Regions from separate parts of the Paenibacillus sp. 19GGS1-52 genome, predicted to be linked through region 4. Evidence: riboswitches for the same ligand, from Rfam matches in the RefSeq annotation. Region 4 holds a riboswitch; each other region holds the start of a gene.
The links. A riboswitch is a leader RNA that binds a small molecule or an ion and turns the genes downstream of it on or off. The one in region 4 is predicted to bind cobalamin.

Region 1 (4,284 bases), 620 kb from region 4:
CAAGCCGTCAATGGCTTTCACATACAAACTTGATCCGCTGCCATAAGTAGTGACCTTGCTGCCCAATTGGCGGACTAGCAGGCTGTATGGCGTATCTCCAGTGTTCAAAGCGACCTTCGTGCTGGAAAGAATCGTTCCACGTGCACTGTCCCCGATTACGGAGATTGTCGCAGAGGGCGAAGAAACAACCAGTGACTGTGTATAACGAGCCACCTTCGGTGTATGATCTGCCACATAACCAGTAACCGCTATAGTATAAGTATCTGCCGACAGTCCTCCAGCAAAAGAGACCATGCCTTGAGCATTCGTCGTTTCGGTCTTGCCGCCGATGGATACCTGCACGTTAGCTGCTGGTGAAATCACCGGGTCCGAGGTATAAGTAGTCTTATTCCACACCCATTCCTTTTGGGTAACTGTTACTGTAAACGCCTCTCCCCGCAGGGGTTGCGCTGGGGAAACGGCCACAGCATTGACCACTTGTGTTGTGCTTCCTGCATAATAGACAAGCACATGGTCTGATTGCTGCAGCTCAAAAGCATCCATCCCTACACTTGGGTAGATCCATTCACCGTTACGTGAGACTACAAAGCTCCACCATCCATCGTAAGTTCCACTCGCAATTCCATTAATCCCTGATACATAGCTTCCATATGAAGATTTGGTAATATCTATTGGAATATGATTTGATGTTGTAAGCTGCTGTAAAGCTTCAAGTGCATTGGCAGCTTGTAAGGTTCCCGCAGCGATAGGACCTTGGGGTCCTTCGACAGACAGCGAGGCTGTTACATTCTGAGGCACCACCTGCAAGGCTTGCGTATACTTCGCTACTGATGGCAGTTTCCCCGGCGAGGGTAGCTCCCCCGGCTTGTAGTCGGTTATAGTCAGCGTGTAATCACCAGCTGGAACACCGGCTGCAAACTCTGCTACTCCGTAAGTATCTGTAGAAACCGTTTGGGTTCCAATCTGAACCTCCACATCATTAGCCAGTGCCGTTACAGGATCTGATGTAGATGTCTTGCTGTTCCAGACCCATGTTTTCTTAGTCACAGTAACCTTAAAAGGTGTTCCTTCTTTAGGCTGTTCCTGAGAGAATGTAACGGAATTAACTAGTTGAGTATCGCTTCCCCCATAATAAATCAGCACCTTGTCTGAAGCTTTAAGAACAAAGCCACTCATGCCTACATCCGGAGAGATCCACTGGCCGTCACGGGAGACAGCATACATCCAGCCATCCCAACCGCCATAACTTCCAGCCACAACTTTTCCAATCCCCTTGACATAATTGCCTGAAGCGATTACTAACGGGAGACTTTTCTGTACTGCCAGCTTCTGCAAAGCTTCAAATACATTCCCTGCATACGCACTTCCCTGGGCCAATGTACTCTCAGGGCCTTCAATAGTAAGCGGAACATAAACCAATGGGTTCTGTACTGCTGGATTAGAGAAATCGTATAATTTACCGTTGCCACCTTTAGTGAACAGGTTATAGGCAACCAGCGCCTGCAGCCCTTGCTGGGTAGCAAACACGTCAGAGCTGCTGTTCTGACTATGAGCAAAGCTGCCATCTGCGAGGTGGAAGCTTAACAATTTCCCGACGAGCTCTATATTATTCTTGGTGAAATCTGCACCAGCAGGGTCTATTCCAAAAGAAGACAGACCTATGATCGCTTGTGAGACACTCTCGCTGCTAATCCCAAAGCCGCCATTGCCATCCTGTGCAGCGGATAACCAAGCTACTGCCCGTTGTCCCGCTGAATTGGCCGCTGAATTATCTTTATGAGCTGCCAATGCAGTCAAGACCATCGCCGTCATATCGACATCGCTAGCTCCCGTGTTTAAGGTAAAACCGCCATCTGCATTCTGTTTGGACAGAATTTCGGTGAGCAGCTTATCCGCTGTCCATAACGCATCACCAGGAACGGTATACTGACCTGAATCCAAGGCCAGCAGTGCATAGACTGGATTATTGAGCGTCTGACCGCTCATCTTATCATTGTTATAAATCTTCTTAATCAGATTGTAACCCAGCTCAGTATAATGGGCAGGATCGGCACCCATTGCTTTTGCAGCAAGTACAATCCGGGCGTAATCCGTAACATTCGAGAAATTCCCCTGAGCGGTCATCACTTGATTCTCAAGCGAGTGAACATAGCTATCTGGTACTTTATAGCCAGCTTGGGCCAGACCAATAGCTTGCCATTCCGACTCTACTCCACTATTCAAAATAAACTCGGCGGCCGCGTATGTTGCCTCAGTCACACTAGTCACGCCAGTCCCTTCCTGTACAGCGGACTGCTGTGCCTCAGCATAGACCTGTCCAGCCGGAACAAGTGATGTACCTAGAATCGAAATGACGAGCAATAAGGCCAGACCAAGCGTAAACAGCTTGGAGGAGAAAATATTCTTCATAGTTAACCTCTTTCTGTGAATGAATTGGGTATTATAAATTCTTATAACGCAACATAAAAACCGCCCTAAAAGGGCGGTCCGGGAAGAATACATATATTGAGGTCTGCGGTGCATAAAGCTCCAGTGACACTACCAATCTACATATGTTCCACATTCTCACCCCTCGAAGAATAGAAACGTTCACGAAAAAGGCAGGTCTCCTGACTTATGCATCCATCGCATCTCTTCACCTTCCCATCCTAGTTCTAGGACAGTGGCCTATGAAAGAGCTGCTCTGCATTTACAGTGGCGGGACCGCGCCGGATTTGCACCGGACTTCCCTTTTAAGCAGGCTCTTCTGACAGAACCTGCACCTTTTTCAAAATTAATATTTAATTTTAATGTTCAAAAAATAGTTCTAATTCATTGTAAGGTGTTTAGAATATATTCACAAGGATTTATATTATTCAATTCTTATATTTGGAAGAAGTCTACAAGGGACATGACAGAGGCAATCGTAAACTGATGCAGATAAAAACTCCTGAATCCGCGCAGACCTTTACCTCTCGGTAGAAGTCCTGCACAGTTCAGGAGTTTTCGATTTTATTCTGCTGTTACCTCCGGGCTTGCGGTAGCTGAGGGCACAGCACTTGGATCAGCACTTGGACTATTACTTGGATCAGACAAATCAGGGGTTGATGCTGAGCCTGGGTCTGGCTGCAAGGTCAGCGAGTAATTCCCGGCTTTAAGCACACTGCCCTCCACTAATACTATTCCTGGTTCTAGTGTGGCATCAACCTGGAGTGAGACAGCCTGTCCCGTATCGGGCGAAGTCGTCTTCTCGGAGCCACTCACAGCAGTAGCAGAGGCTGAACTGTTGCTGCCTGCAGTATTCGCGGACGTAGCCGCGGCCTTATCTTTTGCTGCTGTATCAACCGTGTTGCCTCCGTTCGTCGCGTTCGCAGCCGCAGCCGCATCATTCGTCGCGGTTCCTCCAGTAGCGGCGTTGTCCTGATCCGCTGTTCCTGGCGTTCCCGAAGCTGGAACCGGACAGGTACTTTTGGTAGAGATCACTTTGTAGGTGTCCGTAATCTTCCCAGCGGAGTTGACCAAACCAATCTCCGTTGGCTTGAACTGGAGACATTCGTCAGCTTTGGCGAAGGTGAACACCAGCACACTGCCTGCCTCCACATCACTATTGCTCTTCAGATACACTGAAGCAGGGGGAAGCTGACTTACGGCCGTTTGAGCGGGAGTTGGCGAAGGGCTTGTCTCCGGCAAGGCGGTGCCTGCCCCCTCTGGACGCAGCATACTAATGATAATAATAGCGATAATCACCACGACTCCCAGAAGGGAGCCGGAGATCAGGAGTTGAAATCGGCTGCGGCTGATCCACCTCGCCAGTGACGAAGCCAGCTGGGAGCGGGCTTCATTATAGACATTTTGCAGGGCAGGGCCTGCCGCGGAAACATAGCTTTTGCGGAAATCACGGTTCTTGAAGGCTTCGCGATCATGCTTCTGGAAATATTTCAGGATCGCCCGCCGATAACCCGGATGAAGCTTCTTATTCGAGATGGAGAACAAAGAATTCCCTTGCGACCAGGCCAGAAACCGATAAACGTCCTCTTTATCCGCTCCGGTTTTGCGATTAACCAGCTTCAGCAGCTCATCATAATCGAGCGGTCCGCCCTCGCGGTCACTGCTGTGGTAGAAAGCCAGCGGAAGCCGATCGAACGGCTCCAGCGTCCGTGCCTCCTGCAGCCAGCGTCTGCCCAACAGCTGCACATCATCCAATTCCTTCGGCGACAGCTTATTGAAAATAGCCTCGTTCGGCTTCTCCTCCCCAAACCAGCGATAAGCGGCTCGCAGCGCATTGGCTTTTTGCTTAGTGATAAG
Region 2 (4,284 bases), 1.5 Mb from region 4:
GTTCCCGCAGCAAAACACCTTCCTGCCTCTAGCACAATCACCCAATCCGCCCAGCGGTAGGCCAGATTCATATCATGTGTGGCCATCACGATCGTTGTGCCTTGCTGATGAATGGCCTCAAGCGCCTCCAGCAGCAGAGTTTCGGACAATGGGTCCAGATAAGAGGTCGGTTCATCCAGCAAAAGAAGCTCTGGCTCCATCGCCATAACACCTGCGAGAGCCGTGCGTTTCTTTTGGCCCAGACTGAGCTGATGGATGGGCTTATCACTTAAGGAGGTCAGGTCCAGCCGCTCCAATACCTCATGACAGCGCCGTAGAATCGTCTCCTCATCCATTCCGGCATTGCGCAGCCCGAACGATACATCCTCCAGCGGCGTATTTAGAATCAGTTGCTGCTCCGGGTCCTGGAAGACCAGTCCGACACTGCGGCGCAGGGCGGCCAGGTCTTTTTTAGAGTAGGATAATTCTGCTCCTGCCCTGATCACCACGCCACTCTGTGGTCGCAGAATGCCGACAGCCTGCAGAAACATCGTCGATTTACCAGAACCGTTATGGCCGAGTATAGCCGTTCGACAACCTGTAGGAATGGCAATGCTTAAGCCTTGCAGCGCTGGCAGCACCGTATCGGGATATCTATAAACAACTTCCTCAAAAGCCAGACAGTACTCCTTGTGTTCCTTGTGTTCCTTATGTTCTTCGTACATTGGGATCTCCTCAATATTTACTTAAGCTGTCATGTACTCCACATCATCCACAGCTGGGCCAGCAGCAAAGCTGTTATTCCAGCATAGGCCTCGATAACATACCTGCGCGGAACCGATCGTGATACATAAGGTGGCATAGAAATTTCACCGGTAAAGCCTCGGGTCAGGAGTCCCTGTGAGAGTCCGTAATAGCGATGCATGGTTTTGGCGAGCAATCCACCCGCCATACCTGCGAACTCTTTTAGCTGGGCCACGAACCCTCTGTTACCGCCGCGCAGCCGCCGAGCCAGCAGCATTCCATGCGCGGTATCCCCCAGCAGAAACAGAAAACGATACATGATAAGCATGAGTTCCAGCACAATCTGCGGCATCCGCAGCTTACGAAGCACCTGCAGCAACTCGCCAAACGGCGTGGTGAAGATGATAAACAAGAAGCAGGTCATGCAGGCCGCTACTCGTGCGAGCAGCAGGCTTCCACGCAGGATGCCCGCAGTCGTAATATAGAGTGAAACTGAAGATAACGGAAGATGGACGGACATCACAGCTTCTGGAACTGCCTGTTGCCCCATCTCAATTAGTAGGGCAGGCAGACTTATACAGTAAAACAACAGCGCCGAGCCGAGCAGCAGACTGTACGTACGCAACGGAATTCTGGCATAGCCGATACACCACTGGATCATCCAGAGCGAGATTGCCAGCTGTAAAACCGGATGTAGCAGATAGGACAGAATGAACATTACCGCCGCGAATGCGCTTTTCCACATTGGTGATAGGTGTCGGAAAGCGTTCGTATAGGAAAGGGCATCAATTCTTCTGATCATGAGGATTCTGCCGCTCTTGTCTGCCTTTCAACAGACCAATCGTATAGCCGATGACTCCAGCACCTATGGCAGCCTGCAGCGCGAACAGCATACTTTCCGTTTCTGCGGGCAATTCAGTCAGCGGCTTAAACCAAGGCTTATATCCAGGATCAATCTCGCTGATCGCTCCTTCTGCGGCATCATCAGCCCCACCGAAATCACCGTTCACAAATAGCAGAGGAAGCACGACCAGCAGGATAACCACCAGCAGCATTAATCCGTTTCTCCATCTGGCAGTCATTCAAATCCCCTTCCTTTCGTTTCGCGTTTGAGTAGTGACAGCTCATTAGGACTATAGGATCTTAACCAATTCCAGAGCAGCACGGTCAGCAGTCCTTCACTAATCGCCAGCGGAATCTGGGTCACCGCAAAAATACTGCCAAACTTCAGAAAGGATGCAAGCACTCCGCCCTCTGCTGCTGGAAAAGCCACCGCGAGCTGAAAGGAAGTCACGACATAAGTCATGAGATCAGCGATAAAGGCTGCAGCAAATACCGCCAGCTTCTCACGGGGCGTCAGCTTCATCACCAGCTTATAAACTGCATATCCGGCAAAAGGACCTGCCACTGCCATCGAGAAGGCGTTCGCTCCAAGTGTCGTAATCCCGCCGTGTGCCAGCAGCAGTGCTTGAAACAGCAATACAATCGAGCCAATCACGCTCATGGGCAGGGGTCCAAGCATCACTGCACCTAGTCCTGTCCCTGTAGGATGGGAGCTGCTTCCGGTTACAGAAGGCAGCTTCATCGCTGACAATACAAAGGTGAATGCCCCCGCCAGACCCAGCAGCAGCTTCAACTCCGGGTTGTCCCTGGTCATTTTCTTGAGCTTCAGAATACCGCAGACAAAGAAGGGTACAAAAGCCAGCCACCAGAATACGGCCCAGCCTATAGGCAGAAATCCTTCCATAATGTGCATTGCCTGCGCTGTTCCCGGTTCATTGAACAGTAAATAAAGCGTAAATCCAGCCACCATCGCCGTGAATTTCCATAGGCTGCGTGGTTTCATACGTTTGCCTCCCTGATTTTTTATTTTGCAAAACAGAAAGCAAAAAAAACTCCCGCCCGTAGGGGTGGGAGTAGTATGTACGTCATCAGATATGAAAGAGAACGCCATCACGCGCGCAGCAGCAGACCTGTCGCCTCATAAGCAGCAGAACTGAAAGGATCAGTCTTTTGCAGGAGTCATTAAAGTCTGCTCATGTCTCATTCACTAATTCGTACACCGCTCCTATCCGCGTAGAGTCGTGGTGTGCGGAAACAAGGTAGGTCTCCTGGCTTCGGCTGATAACGCCAACTCTTCGTCTTCCCCGGTAATCTCCGAGTGACCTATTGAAGAGTGACTCACCTATACAGTGGCGGGACCGCTCGGGAGTTGCACCCGATTCCCTATTATCCCTTGACCTAAACCAAGGGCACCTTGTTTCATCGCTAATTTATCCTGTACAGCATAGCGGAGTTGGGATACGGTGTCTGTGATAAAAGTGGAAGCGGACGTTATGAATTCTCTCGGGTACCCCTGCTGCGATTCATGAAGAGCCAATTGATCATTCCAAGTTCCCGCTTGTTGTAACAGTGGCACTTAGCCTAGGTTATATTCAGTTCAAGAAACCAGCGGTATATCCCCTGGCCCTCGACGACGGCTGCTTCGTTTCGCGGAATAGCCTGCTCGAGACTGTCCATTCTGCCGGTTGCCGGTTCAAGCGCAACATGATAGTTTCCGCCATAGCCGCCATAATTGGCCCATACCGCAAGATAAGGAACCTGCTCTGCCGGAAAAGTGAACCGCAAGGCTTCACCCGTCACGGGATCACTAATCCCGGCGAATCCATCACCAAGCTTGTCCGAGAAATAGTATTTCTCGGCGAACTTGCCCGCCGCTGGCTCTAGGGTACTCAGGTCAACCACTCCGGCAGCAGTTTGGACAAAAGGCCAGGAACGTTTGTCCTGAGAGACTCCTAGTCGTTCGCCTTCTGAATACGCTATTTCTATTTCTTTTAATTCTTTAGGCACGTGCAGTTGCATCCCTGCATGGATCTGCAATAATGGGTGCGCTGCCCATAGAAAGGAAAAAGGGGCATTCGATGTATTCGTTACCGTATAGTCGATACGGATTGTGCCTTCCACCGTAGAGGAATACACCTTCTCCAATAAATAAGGAAATTGTACCCCTTCCACACGGCAATGCAAAGTTGCCCCTGTACAATAAGGCTCCCAGCCAAGGGACCAAACCTCTCCATGGTCAGGAATAGCTCTGTCCTGCCAAGGCTCCTGCGGATAGGTGCAGGCATCAATACAAGGAAACATCTCATCCCAGCCACTCTCGTCCCCTGCTGCGAAGGAGGAACCATACCCTCCGTTCCCAAGCGGCTTCTCACTGCGCCATAACCATTCTCGGCCAGTCTTGCGGTTGCGCAGTGAGATCATCTTACTGCCAAGCTCCGGAATAATGCCTATGGATATCAGTTCTGTTTCACCAATCCAAGTCGCATACCCTTCCATTTCAGCCTTGCGCCATTTCATCAGGATACCCCTCTCTCAAAAATATAGATCACTATCCCTATCATCACTATCCTTATACTAACTCCTAATACCGGATCAACCCATTGACGAAATGCGGATGATGATGGACGATATTAGGATTTCAGGATCGAAAGCACCTTAGCACAGTATGCAAAAAAAGGGTTAAGCAGCTTAAACTCACTGTAATCTGGACCCTTAGTC
Region 3 (4,284 bases), 2.4 Mb from region 4:
CTGTTTTTTTGCCTATATATAATGTAGTTTGGATTAAACTCCATTTTGCAGGTGTATTTTTGTATAATTAAAAATATATATAACGAGAAGGCAAAGGAGAGGGCGAGATGATACTGCACAAAGGGGAGGTCTTGTTCCGGCAAGGCGACGGCTGCGAGTTCCTGTATCAGGTCAAAAACGGGCTGTTCAAGGTAACGAGACTACATGAGAACGGGAATATGGTGTTGTTCAACATACTATATCCTGGAGAGACAGTTCCCCATCATTCCTTGATTTCGCCAAAGGAGGCGCATGGAACAGCGGTTGCGATGATGAAGAGTGAAGTAGAGATAATTTCGGCTGCGGAATGGTATCGACAGCTGCGTGAAGAACCAGGTAAAGCGCTGGAGATAGCGCTCCTCCTTCAGGAGAAGGTGCGCTTCATGCAGACACGGCTTGATCACCTTACAGTTGGGACCCCAGGTGAGCGGATGGAGCTGCTGACCCGCTGGTTTAATGACTATGCTCATGGGACCTCGCTAACAGACCTATTAACACAGGAAGAGATTGGACAATTAATTGGAGTCAGACGTGAAACGGTCAACCGGCTAATGCGCAATTCTGTGTAAAAATGATCACTTTTTATGTAAAAGGGTTTAGAGAAGGCTATCTGCGTGGTATAATGTGCTTAGAACATATTAAATTAGAGAAAGGATCAGGATACCATGTGTCCCCGAAGGACGATTCCCCAAAGGACGATTTGGAAACGTTATGATCTGTCTTATACTTAGCTTCCCTGTAGAAGGTGCGTGTACCGTTAATTGACGAGACCAGCTCTACGAGGGAAGGGAGTATTGTATGCGAAGGAGCAACACCTCCGGTATAACCTGTCGTAGAGGTTGGTGGGACGTCTAGCCGCCATATACGATAAGGGGAGACCTGTATGAGGAACCACAACGGAGTAAGTTATCTGCTCCGATTGACAGTCATTTTGTTTGGAACATTTTTGCTTGCATTTACTTATTACCACATTAATTATCAGAATCATTTGACCGAGGGCGGGTTCGTAGGTTTGTCGCTGCTCGGCAAATATGTATTAGGGGTTTCGCCTTCAATTTCTATTCTTATTCTGGACATTCCAGTACTCTTGGTCGCTATGCTATTCAAAGGGAAAGCGTTCGTCTGCAATACATTTGTGTCTGTAGCAGCCTTTACAATCTTTTATGGACTGATGGAACGTTATTCCGGTTTGGTCATTAATCTGCAGGATAATTTGCCGCTTGCGGCGTTGTTGTCTGGTGTACTTACAGGTTTAGGAGCAGGGTTGGTCCTGCGTGGCGGCGGGGCAAGTGGCGGAGATGATATTTTGTCGCTGCTGATCAGTGAATGGAAAGGTATTAAAGTAGGTACGGTTTTCATCCTGATGGATGTAATCGTTCTGGCGTTATCACTCTTTTATATGCCTCTCAAGGAAACTTTGTATACCGTAATTGCAGTGGTCGTAGCTGGCTATGTTATTACGTTAACTACTTCTTTGGGCAAGCCGAAGCTGGCGAAGATGCCAAAGATTCAGCCAACACTCGGCAAGGCGCAGAATATACGATAATGGAATAGCATAGAGTATTAGCTGCTGTTTCGTGGATATACTAAGAATTAAGGTCAGCCAGAGTTTCTGGTTGACCTTTTTTTGTTGGGATTAGGACTAAGATTTGTTGTACATTATATCTTTTGCTTATAACCTAAATTTAAGGTGGACAAAACTTGGGACAGCACATGCATATCAAAGCCATCGTTTAGAATACCTTCATGGTAGTGATCCAGCTGGGTACGATACTGGGGGTTGTAACTATATTGAGCAGACTTTTCCGGCTTCGGTATAGGTAATTGTTATAGGGCGAACCCCTGCTAATCTATTGCGGAGCGGCTAGAGCTTACAGTATGATGACATCAGATTCAAGACATCGCCAGCAATATTAGATATTTGGAGACAGGTGCTTGCCGGGAATTTAGTATTGCCGGTCAGCTTAAAAGGGAAGTTCGGTGAAACCGACGCGGACCCGCCACTGTAACGGAAGAGTTCTTAGCAACTATAGTCACTGGCAGCTTACGGCTGTCGGGAAGGCTGCTTAAGGATGCTGAGGCCGTTAGCCAGGAGACCTGCCTGTTTCACAGCACTGCTTTTCCTACGGGATATAGGGAGGTGTTAGACGTTAACCATGGGTATATGATGGGCGTCTTTCCCTATGACTTTTTGTAGGGGAAGACGCTCTTTTAGTTGGAATTGATCGAATAAATGGCCCAAATAGAGATGGAGAGAAGGAGTGTTGCGATTATGACGAACAAGGTGAAAGTAAGCAATCTCGGCTATCCGAGAATCGGCAAGAACCGGGAGTGGAAAAAGACACTGGAAGCGTTCTGGTCCGGCAAGACGGATGAAGCCACGTTCCGTTCCGAAATGGCGGGGATACAGCTCCAGCATTTATTGACTCAAAAGGAAGCGGGAATTGAGCTTATTCCGGTCAATGATTTTACCTTCTATGATCATGTATTGGATACGGCGGTTATGTTCGGCATCGTGCCTCCGCGCTATGATTATGATGGTGGCGACATCCCGCTTGAACTTTATTTTGGCATGGCACGTGGCAATGCGAGAGCGACAGCTTGCGAAATGACAAAATGGTTCAATACGAACTATCATTATATAGTTCCAGAGATTGGCCGGCAAACACCGCGCCTGACCGAGAATAAACCGTTGGCCGCCTACCGCTTCGCCCAAGAGCAGGCGGGGATTGAAGGCAAACCTGTAATTGTAGGACTGTATACCTTCTTAAAACTGTCCAAAGGTTTCCCGTCCACTGCAATTGCGGACGTTGCCGAACGTTTTCTTCCTGTGTATGTGCAACTGCTGCAAGAGCTTGAGGCAGAAGGTGTAGCCTGGGTTCAGATCGATGAACCAGCCATAGTTAGCGGGTTAACTAAGGATGACCAAAGCCTGCTGGAGAGCATTTATCAGACCATTGCAGCCGCTGTACCGGGCTTGAATATTATGCTCCAGACCTATTTCGAAGCTGCTGAACCGTTGGAGGTACTGTTTAAGCTTCCGGTGCAAGGTTTAGGTCTCGACTTCGTACACGATGGAGGCGCGAACCTTGAATCCATTCAACGTCTGGGTTGGCCGCAGGATAAATGGCTGGGTGCCGGCATTATTGATGGACGCAACATTTGGCGCTCGGATCTGGATGCCAAGCTGCAGCTTGTGGAGAAACTGGCTGCCCATGTTGCCCTTGACCACATGATTCTACAACCCTCTTCCAGCTTGCTGCATGTGCCGGTAACGGTACAAGGTGAGGATAAGCTGAAGCTGACGGTGAAGAACGCCTTAGCCTTCGCCGAGGAGAAACTGGCCGAGCTAACTTTGATCGGCGCTGCTGTAAGTGGCGGGGAAGCTTCCGCCGCTGCACTTGCCGCTAGTCGCGAAGCGTTGGCTGCTTTCCGCGCCCTTCCGGAACGTGCTCGGCAGGATGTGGCCGACCAAGTCCGCGGACTTGCGTCTCTGCCGGATAACCGCAGTTTACCTTTCGCAGAGCGCGTCAAGGTTCAGCAGCAGAAGTGGCAGCTTCCGGTGCTGCCGACAACAACCATTGGCAGCTTCCCGCAGACAGTGGAGGTACGCCAAGCCCGGCTGAAATGGCGCAAAGGCGTCTGGAATCAGGAGCGCTATGATTTGTTCATCCGCAAACAGATTGAGGAAGCCATCACCTTTCAGGAGGACTTGGGTCTGGATGTACTAGTTCATGGGGAATTCGAACGCACCGACATGGTGGAGTTCTTCGGTGAGAAGCTGGCGGGTTATTTGTTTACACGTAACGGCTGGGTTCAGTCCTACGGCTCCCGTTGTGTTAAACCTCCGGTGATCTACGCTGATATTGCTTTTATTGAACCTATGACCGTAAAAGAAAGCGTGTATGCCCAGTCCCTCACAAAGCTTCCGGTAAAAGGGATGCTCACCGGTCCGGTTACCATTCTGAACTGGTCGTTCGTGCGTGATGACCTGAGCCGCGAAGCAGTAGCGAACCAGATTGCGCTGGCCTTGCGCCATGAAGTTCTGGCGCTGGAGAATGCGGGCATAGAAATGATTCAGGTCGATGAACCAGCCATTCGTGAAGGGCTGCCCTTGAAGGCTGAGGACCGAGAGCATTATCTACATTGGGCGGTGAAGTCGTTCCGCATTGCGACGAACCTTGTCAAGGATACTACGCAGGTACATACCCATATGTGCTATAGCGAATTTAATGATATGATCGA
Region 4 (4,284 bases):
ACTGTGATAGAATACTAGTTCTCCAGCAGCTTGCGCTCCACGGATTCCAGCTTTCCGCGGCTTGTCGAAGTCTTATCACGGCGGTCGTCAATCTTGAGTGAGGTGGAAACACGCTGCGCACCGGCAGTGAAGGGTGACTCGTGCAGCGCTTCTACCGCTGCCAGAATACGCGGAAGCGGTCCCTCGATAATCGTACCCATAGATGTAAGCTCATACGTAATACCTTCTATCGTCTGCAATACACGCTGCATATCGGCAACATAGCTGCTAAGACTGGTACTGCCAGTTCCAATCGGAATAACGGTTACTTCAGCAATAGCCATTAGATAACCTCCCACAAGTTTTATGGAGCATTTGCCACTCTGATTAACTTCGCAATAAAACTAGCTTCGAAAGCATACGCTTAGTTTTGTGAGCTTAACCTTCAGAACTGCTTCGTACAAAACTAGCTTCGAAAGCATACGCATAGTTTTATGGAGCATGTGAACTACTACCTCTATTGTAACAACTCCTAGGCTCACTCACAAATTACGTGACAGCTATCCCGCCCCTCCTCTTCTACTGCAATTGACTCTCACAAATTTCTATAGCTTGTTGGATTTTATCCAACATTGCTGACCTCTGTTACATTCGTTAGAAGTGGCTCCATACGTCTTTTAACTACTTAGGTTATGGTCAAGAACTGAATTATAGTGTTGAGCCCTGTATATTTCACTCTTTGAGATATCCAGTGCCAGGCGCACTGCAATTATGGACTCTTTGTGCCATATTTTCGGACAATTTATGAATCATTTCAGCGGTTCTTGTGGATCAATTGTGGATGACCTGTGGACAGCCTGTGGATCAATTGTGGAGTACTGGAGATGAAGTCGCTTGCGGCGCGGGTTTCCTAAAAAATTGTTTACAAACACTATATATTGGGTTATCTTTATCAAACGACAACAAAATATAGTGAAACAGGTGCTCTGATCCTTGATGAGAATCAGAGCTTAATAGGGAAGTGCGGTGAGAATCCGCTGCGGTCCCGCCACTGTAACCGGATTGTTCTTCGGAGGTTTAGCAAGCCTCTGGGACAGCTTCTACCGGCATTCGCCACTAAGGGACAACACCCCTCGGGAAGGCGCCGGAAGGTACGCCGGAAGCCAGGAAATCTGCCTGTTTCTATCGACACCAACGATCTATACCTGCGAGGAACAGGAATGGTGTCCGCATGCGGCCTACATAATGAAGACCACTGCAAATATCCTTTGTGAGGATATTTACGCTACGCATCCGGGCATTTTCTGCCATCCTCGGCAGGAGATGCCTTTTTATAATGTCAGAAAGTTTTTCTTATATACCGAGGGGAGAGAGCAATATAATGACGCTGTTGGAGAAACGGCTAGGCGGTGCGCAACATGCACAGGAGGTTCTTTTGGAGGAAGTTATTCATTTAGGACGTGACATCATCGACAGCTCGGATTTGGATATGCTGCGTGAGAATGCCAATTTGAACGGGGAGAGCTTCTCCGGTAAAATGAGCAAGTTCGGCAGTGAATATTCCAAGTGGTATGCCCGCAACTTCACTATGCCACCACAATTGGTACAGGCGATTGAAGAGAATGTCGTATATGTGCACGATCTGGATCAATACGCCATTGGAACGACCAACTGCATTTTCATCCCGTTTGAGCGGCTTCTGCGTGAAGGCTTCAATACCGGCAACGGCAGCGTCCGCCCTCCGAACTCCATTATGACGGCTATGTCATTGGTAGCTATTATTTTTCAATCCCAGCAAAATGCCCAATACGGTGGTGTATCCGCCAATAAACTGGATTACGATCTGGCTCCTTATGTAACCAAAACCTTCGCCAAGCTATTCCGCAAGGGTCTCGGCTACTTCGAAGAAGGACAAGCCGGTGAGCATCTTGGTGAAATTGCCATGAGTCGGACCGATCTGGCCGAGCTGTATCCAAGAGCCTTCCGCTATGCGCTGAAGGAAACGGAAAGCGAAACCCTTCAGGCGGCCGAGAGCATGATCCATAACCTGAATACGATGTCCAGCCGCTCTGGCGGGCAAATTCCGTTCACCAGCATTAACTACGGCACCTGTACTTCACTTGAAGGTCAGCTTGTGATCAGCTCTTTGCTGACCGCAACCATGAACGGACTGGGCAGCGGTGAAACACCTGTATTCCCAATCCAAATCTTCAAATGCAAGCAAGGCGTTAATCAGCAGCAGGGCGAGCCCAACTATGAACTGTTTCTCAAAGCAGCGGAATGCTCAGCCCGCAGACTCTATCCTAACTTTGCTAATCTGGACGCTCCTCTCAACATGCAATATTACGATCCAAGCAATCCGGATACTGAATTTGCTACGATGGGCTGCCGCACCCGGGTGCTCGGTGACCGCTTCGGCCGCAACCGCTGCTCCGGCAAAGGCAATTTGTCCTTTAATACATTAAATCTGGTTCGACTCGGATTAGAATATGGCATAGCCACAAATCGCCGTACCGTGGCTGACGAAGCTGGTTTCTACGACGATCTGAATCATTATATGGAGATTGCACTGGAAGGTCTTCTCCACCGTTACCGTATCCAGGCCGCACAAATGGCGAAAGCTTCCGACTTTATGATGCGTGAAGGCGTCTGGGAAGGCGGCGAGCTGCTTGCTCCCGATGACACCGTAGGTGATCTATTGAAGCACGGTAGTCTTTCACTCGGCTTCATCGGCATGGCGGAATCCATGAAAGCCATGTACGGCAAACACCACGGTGAGGACATGGAAGTCCATGCCAAAGCGCTGGCTGTCGTGCGTCATATGCGGGAATTCTGCGACCGGAAGAGCGAAGAACTGAACCTCAATATCACCCTGTTCGCTACACCAGCCGAAGGTTTGTCCGGTAAATTCACTAAAGTTGATCGTAAGGTACTCGGTACTATTACTGGTGTAACCGACCGCGAATATTATACGAACTCGTTCCACATCCCTGTATATTACACACTGGCGGCTGCTCAGAAGATCAGCCTGGAAGCTCCTTTTCATGAGTACTGCAATGCAGGTGCTATTTCTTATGTCGAATTAAACGGAAATGCCCGCAGCAACCCGGCTGCTTTTATCAAAATCATTAAATATGCGCTGGAGCAGCAAGTCAGCTATTTCAGCATTAACCACCCGATCGACCGCTGCTCTGGCTGCGGCTACGAAGGTGTTATCGGCACCAACTGCCCTTCCTGCGGTGTGCATGAGAGCGCGGTACATATCCGCCGTCTACGCCGGGTTACCGGATATTTAACTGGGGATTATCAGACCCGCTTTAATGCCGCCAAGCAAGCTGAGGTGCGCGACAGAGTTAAGCATCTATGAACATTTGCGGCTATTATCCAGAGTCGATTAACGAGGGAGAAGGCCTGCGGGCCGTCCTCTTCCTCAGCGGCTGCCGCCACCGTTGCCCCGGCTGCTTCAATCCGGAGACATGGAATTTCAACTACGGTGAAGTCTTCACTCTAGCGCGTCAAAATGAGATTATTGCGGAGATCGCCGCGAACCCTTTGCTCGATGGCTTAACATTGGCGGGCGGCGACCCTTTCTTTTCAGCGATGGAGGCCGTGGAGTTCATTCATAGACTCCGCGCCACACTGCCAGCTTTCCCGATCTGGATTTACAGCGGCTATACGTACGAAGAAATTACTGCCCTGCCCGATTCACCGGAGTGGACGCTGCTCCTGCAGTGTCAGGTGCTGATTGATGGACGCTTCGTCGAAGAACTGAAGGATACTACTCTGCCCTACCGGGGAAGCACCAACCAACGCATTATTGACGTTCCGGCCAGCATAACTGGTTCGGAGGTCATTCTTTGGCAGCCGTCTGCGCTCTAATAGATCAATTTTTGATATTCATAATTAAGTCCAAATCAGAAAGGATGAACTACCTATGCCACAGCTCGTAGTGAAACCCGATAACCGCCAACTGGCTTTTGATGAGATCCGCCTTTCCGTATACGCCGACCGGGTCTTGTCCGGTCTCGATCACCTAAGCAGAGAAACGCTGCTGCGCGGTGTGCAGTCGAAATTGCGTCGTGAAGAAGTCAGTGGCGAAGACATCAGCAGTGCTTTTACGATGAGTGCGCTAGAGCTGGTAACGAAAGAAGAGCCAGACTGGAAGTTCGTCGCTGCGCGTTCCCTCCTAACTACCCTTTATAAGAAAGCAGCCGTCAACCGGCGCTATAAAGCCTATCCAGAGGAGCCTTATGGTGAGCTGTACCCGCTAATTACCGATCTCGTCAAAAAAGGGATTTACCGCGA

Region 1: another riboswitch for cobalamin. It lies ahead of H1230_RS27815 (S-layer homology domain-containing protein); the one in region 4 lies ahead of H1230_RS30425 (anaerobic ribonucleoside triphosphate reductase).
Region 2: another riboswitch for cobalamin. It lies ahead of H1230_RS23795 (energy-coupling factor ABC transporter permease); the one in region 4 lies ahead of H1230_RS30425 (anaerobic ribonucleoside triphosphate reductase).
Region 3: another riboswitch for cobalamin. It lies ahead of metE (5-methyltetrahydropteroyltriglutamate--homocysteine S-methyltransferase); the one in region 4 lies ahead of H1230_RS30425 (anaerobic ribonucleoside triphosphate reductase).

The regions. Positions count from the first base shown of each region.
Region 1 covers NZ_CP059724.1:6,005,342-6,009,625, forward strand. The annotation lists gene H1230_RS27815 (S-layer homology domain-containing protein) at 1-2,409, opposite strand, end outside; cobalamin riboswitch at 2,583-2,781, opposite strand; gene H1230_RS27820 (GAP1-N2 domain-containing protein) at 2,992-4,284, opposite strand, start outside.
Region 2 covers NZ_CP059724.1:5,116,310-5,120,593, forward strand. The annotation lists gene H1230_RS23780 (energy-coupling factor ABC transporter ATP-binding protein) at 1-704, opposite strand, end outside; gene cbiQ (cobalt ECF transporter T component CbiQ) at 734-1,525, opposite strand; gene H1230_RS23790 (energy-coupling factor ABC transporter substrate-binding protein) at 1,509-1,805, opposite strand; gene H1230_RS23795 (energy-coupling factor ABC transporter permease) at 1,802-2,569, opposite strand; cobalamin riboswitch at 2,808-2,998, opposite strand; gene H1230_RS23800 (aldose epimerase family protein) at 3,148-4,083, opposite strand.
Region 3 covers NZ_CP059724.1:2,172,887-2,177,170, forward strand. The annotation lists gene H1230_RS10180 (Crp/Fnr family transcriptional regulator) at 108-608, shown strand; gene H1230_RS10185 (YitT family protein) at 923-1,585, shown strand; cobalamin riboswitch at 1,952-2,158, shown strand; gene metE (5-methyltetrahydropteroyltriglutamate--homocysteine S-methyltransferase) at 2,312-4,284, shown strand, end outside.
Region 4 covers NZ_CP059724.1:6,626,630-6,630,913, forward strand. The annotation lists gene H1230_RS30420 (MTH1187 family thiamine-binding protein) at 15-323, opposite strand; cobalamin riboswitch at 942-1,173, shown strand; gene H1230_RS30425 (anaerobic ribonucleoside triphosphate reductase) at 1,361-3,346, shown strand; gene nrdG (anaerobic ribonucleoside-triphosphate reductase activating protein) at 3,343-3,858, shown strand; gene H1230_RS30435 (ribonucleoside-diphosphate reductase subunit alpha) at 3,914-4,284, shown strand, end outside.